Regions from separate parts of the Vreelandella piezotolerans genome, predicted to be linked through region 1. Evidence: predicted binding sites of a transcription regulator. Region 1 holds the regulator's gene; the other holds the start of a gene.
The links. Region 1 encodes PhoB, which activates phosphate uptake and scavenging genes when phosphate is short. Its sites were predicted from a motif close to TGTCATANNNNTGTCANA; they were not measured.
Positions count from the first base shown of each region.

Region 2: GYM47_RS12055 (DUF6482 family protein) is a predicted target of PhoB. The motif match lies at 1,397-1,414, and genes of this name have one in related genera.

Region 1 covers NZ_CP048602.1:3,794,587-3,797,047, reverse strand. Annotated here, with positions in the region: gene ubiA (4-hydroxybenzoate octaprenyltransferase) at 1-504, shown strand, start outside; gene phoB (phosphate regulon transcriptional regulator PhoB) at 616-1,305, shown strand; gene phoR (phosphate regulon sensor histidine kinase PhoR) at 1,308-2,461, shown strand, end outside.
Region 2 covers NZ_CP048602.1:2,627,795-2,630,255, forward strand. Annotated here, with positions in the region: gene GYM47_RS12045 (cryptochrome/photolyase family protein) at 1-628, shown strand, start outside; gene GYM47_RS12050 (thiol-disulfide oxidoreductase DCC family protein) at 625-1,029, shown strand; gene GYM47_RS12055 (DUF6482 family protein) at 1,043-1,345, opposite strand; gene GYM47_RS12060 (hypothetical protein) at 1,485-1,778, opposite strand; gene dnaB (replicative DNA helicase) at 1,861-2,461, opposite strand, start outside.

The sequences.
Region 1 (2,461 bases):
GTGCTGCTAGCGTTCATTTATCCTTTCATGAAGCGCTATACCCACTTTCCCCAAGTGGTCCTGGGGGCGGCGTTCTCCTGGGCGATTCCGATGGCGTTTGGCGCCGTGCTCGGCGAGGTGCCACTCGTGGCGTGGCTACTGTTCAGCGCTAACGTGCTATGGACAGTGGCCTACGATACCCAGTACGCCATGGTCGATCGCGATGACGACCTGAAGATCGGCATCAAATCCACGGCGGTGCTGTTTGGCAGTGCCGACCGTCTCATCATTGGCTTGCTGCAGCTTGCCACCCTAGCGTTGTTGATTTGGGTGGGGCTGATGGCGAGCCTGGGCGGTTTCTTCTGGCTCGGTGTGGTCGGAATGGCGGTAACCTTTGCCCATCAACAGCGTTTGATCGTTCACCGGGAGCGTGATCGCTGTTTCCAAGCGTTTTTGAATAATCACTGGTCGGGGCTCTTGGTCTTTACCGGCATTGCTCTAAGCGAGTGGCCCGTGGCTGGCTAATATTGCTGGGTGTCATAGAATTGTCATTAAGTCATGGTGTTATCGTCACAGACATGTCATTGAACCGTTTTCGCATACATGAGCTTTCTTAGCACACCGTGAGGCCCTGGAATGACCGCCAAGACCGTACTGATCGTCGATGATGAGGCGCCCATTCGCGAGATGATCGCTGTGGCGCTGGAAATGGCTGACTATCGCGTGCTTGAAGCGGATAACGCCCAGGATGCCCACGCGATGGTCGTAGATCATCAGCCCGACCTGCTGCTGCTGGACTGGATGATGCCTGGCACCAGCGGCATCGAATTGGCACGCCGTCTCAAGCGCGAAGAGGCTACTGCGGAACTGCCGATCATCATGCTGACCGCCAAGGGCGAAGAGGATAATAAGATCCAAGGTCTGGAAGCGGGCGCCGACGATTACATCACCAAGCCGTTTTCGCCCCGTGAGCTGGTAGCGCGCCTGAAAGCCGTTCTGCGTCGGGCGACCCCGCGCGGCGTGGAAGATCCCATCGAAATCAATGGGCTGCTGTTAGACCCGGTGAGCCATCGTGTTAGCGCGCATGGCAAGGCGCTAGAGATGGGCCCTACCGAGTATCGATTACTGCAGTTTTTCATGACCCACCAAGAGCGTGCCTATACCCGTAGCCAGCTTCTCGATCAGGTGTGGGGCGGCAACGTGTACGTAGAGGAGCGCACGGTGGACGTGCACATTCGCCGGTTGCGTAAGGCGCTAGGGGAGGCGCACCAGAATTTGATTCAAACAGTGCGGGGCACTGGGTATCGTTTCTCTGCTCGGGTGTAGTCGTGCGCCTGTGGAGCCGTGAATGGTGGCGCATTACCTGGCTGGCGCTATTGGGCATGTGCCTGGGGTGGCTGGTGGGGTATCCCGGTGTGGGGCTCGCCGCTGGCCTCTTATTCTGTTTGATTTATCACTTGCGCCAATTAAAGGCGCTGTTCCAATGGCTGACGCTTCACCCTCACGATGAGCCGCCCGCGGCAACGGGGCTTTGGGGTGAGCTTTTCGATCGTCTCTACCGCTATCAAAAGAGCCAACGCATCACGCAAAGCCGCCTGCGGGCGACCCTTGCGCGTATTCAGGAATCCTCGGAGGCGATGCGTGATAGCGTCGTGATGCTGGATCGGCATGGTGATTTAGAGTGGTGGAACAGCGCGGCTACCGAGATGTTGGGCCTGCAAACCGCCCATGACCGCGGGCAGCATATTACCAACTTGCTGCGCGACCCACGCTTCATTAGCTACTTCAATGCCCGGGAGTATGGCGAGCCGCTAACACTCACCTCACCCATCGATGAGCGGCGTATTCTGCAGTATCAAATCACGCTCTATGGTGATGACGAGCGCTTGGTCATGGCCCGGGACATTACGCGCTTGCATCGCCTCGAACAGATGCGCCGTGACTTCGTAGCCAACGTGTCTCACGAGCTGCGCACACCGCTGACCGTGCTGTCGGGTTACTTGGAAACCTATGGCGATTTGAAAGAGCTGCTGCCGCCCCGTTTGGGCAAAGGCATCGGTCAAATGGAGGAGCAGACCAAGCGCATGCAGAACTTGGTCAACGACCTGCTACTGCTCTCTAGGCTCGAAATCGATCGAGGGGGAGAAGATCACCAGCCGCTTGCCGTCGGGCCGATGCTGGAGAGTATTCGCCGCGATGCGCTGGCGCTGTCTCACCAGCAACACAGCGTGCAGATCGTACTCGATTGCGAAGCGCGCCTAATCGGCAGTGAGCAGGAGCTGCGCAGTGCGATCTCCAACTTGGCATTCAACGCAGTGCGCTATACGCCGGAGGGAAGTCAAATCACGCTCCGCTGGGCGGCTCTGCCCAATGGCAGTGCCTGCATCGAAGTGGACGACGACGGTGAAGGGATCGATCCGGTCCATATCCCGCGTCTCACCGAACGCTTCTACCGCGTCGATAAGGGCCGCAGCACCGCCAC
Region 2 (2,461 bases), 1.2 Mb from region 1:
GCTAGGCTTCACCCGCGAGCTGCCCGCGTTTTATTGGGACGCCAACACCGACATGCGCTGCCTGCAGCGCGCCATTCAAATGACCATCGACAACAGCTATGCGCACCACATCCAGCGACTCATGGTCACCGGCAACTTTGCCCTGCTGTGCGGCGTCAAGCCCGAAGCGCTGTGCGACTGGTACCTCGCCGTCTACGCCGATGCCTGCGAGTGGGTCGAACTGCCTAATACCCTCGGGATGGTACTGCACGCCGATGGCGGTTTGATGGGCTCCAAGCCTTACTGCGCTTCGGGTAAATACATCGATAAGATGTCTGATCACTGTCAGCACTGTCGCTACTCGCCCAAACAGATGACCGGCCCCAAAGCCTGCCCTTTCAACAGTCTTTACTGGCACTTTTTGGAAACCAATGCGGAACGGCTCAACCGTAATCCACGAATGAAGCTCATTTATGGCTCGTTAGGACGCATGAAAGAGGAGAAGCGCGAGGCCATTCGCCAGCAGGCCGAGCAATTCCTTGCCAAACTGCCAACCAGTAAAGGCTACGGCCAACCGGCGCATACGAAGGGCTATGCCTCTGCTGCCCAACACGCTTCCTCTACATCTAACTCGGAGAACCGCTCATGAGCCGTTTCGCAGCGCTGGATGCCCAGGCTCCGGTCACGCTCTACCATGACGGGGACTGCCCCTTTTGCCGAGTGGAAGTCGCTTGGCTCGCCAAACACCGCCATCGGTCTCGCGTTCGGCTGGTCGATATTCAGAGCAGCGAGTTCAAGCCAGACGAGGTCGGTCGCAGTTTCGACGCCATGATGGGCCAACTGCATTTGCAAGATCAAGAAGGGAGGTGGTTCATCGGGATGGACGCCAGCCGGGCCCTCTATGCGGTGTTGGGCTACCGGCGGCTGGTAAAGCTATCTTACTTACCGGGCCTGCGCAGCATGATGGATGCAGGCTACCGTTTCTTTGCCCGTCGCCGTATTCGGCTGGGGCGATGGTGGGAAAAACGACAGGGTAAAACCGTCAGCTAATACAGCGGCTGGATCAAAAGACGAGCGGCATACGCGAGGTCAGCGGCGCACTATAATGAGCGTCGCGGCCAATCACCTCATCTTGAGGCACGTGCTGCACTAAGTAGGCGCGATGGATACCCGCACGCTTGAGCTCTAGATAAACGTCATCCAGTGAGCGAAACAGCATCGGTTTACCGCGCTGCATCAACATGTGGCGCTCACCTTCTACATCTTCAAGCTCGACTTGGTAAAAACGACTACCCGAATGGGTAATCACACGGATTTCAAAATTGTCGTGATTCACGACGAACTGTTTCAGCGCTTTCAGTTCCATGGTTCCCTCCTGTTATTGGTCATCGTCATGGAACACAGCATGAAGCGGCTCCATGACAATCATATTACCTTGGCACTAACTGCCTAAGACGGCAATAACAGGGAAGAGTTCCTGTCTCAATCGTCAACTAACGGTCGACTTATTGATACTCGGAGGGGTCGATTGCTTTGCCCAGCGAGTTACGATCGATCCAGTTCCCACCTTTGGTCTCTTTATAGCGAAACACCACTTTGTCGCCTACAACGACGGGGAGTTCAGCATCTTCGGTTTGGTAGCTGTACTTCTCCCCCTCCACCACCAAAAAGTAGCGATAGAGATCGGGCATGCCCAGCCACTCTTTGAAAGGGCCTTCGCGCTCTAGCGACTGGAGTTCACCACGGCCTTCCAGTTTCGGAAGACGTTTGCGGTTACCGCGCCTAAAACCACCTGCCATTTGTTACTCCTGTCTCTCTATCTGCTCGAGGCGAACTACTCATGAGGGTGCGCATTATACGTTCTCCCCCATGACGCTCAAGTTAATCGCCAAACGCCTCGCCATAGCTATCGGGCGCCAAATCCTCGAAGCGCGTGTATTTACCAATGAAAGCCATGTGAACGGTGCCAATCGGCCCGTTACGCTGCTTACCGATGATGAGCTCCGCAATGCCCTGATTATCTGGGTTGTCCGGGTTATACACCTCATCCCGGTAAACGAAGGCAATGACGTCCGCATCCTGCTCGATCGCGCCCGACTCCCTCAAATCCGACATCACGGGGCGCTTGTTGGGGCGCTGTTCGAGCGAGCGGTTAAGCTGCGAAAGCGCCACGACCGGGCAGTTGAACTCCTTTGCCAAACCTTTCAGAGAGCGTGAGATCTCAGAGATTTCCCCCGTGCGGTTTTCGGAAAAGCCAGGGATCTGCATCAACTGAAGATAGTCGATCATGATCAGCGCCATGTTGCCGTGCTCACGCACGATACGGCGCAGTCGCGAGCGCATCTCATTGGGCGAGAGCGCGGCGGTATCATCGATGAACAGCTGTTTGTCTTTGAGAAGGTTGACAGCCGATGTGAGCCTTGGCCAATCCTCATCTTCCAGCTGGCCCGAGCGAACGCGCGTCTGGTCGATGCGCCCCAGT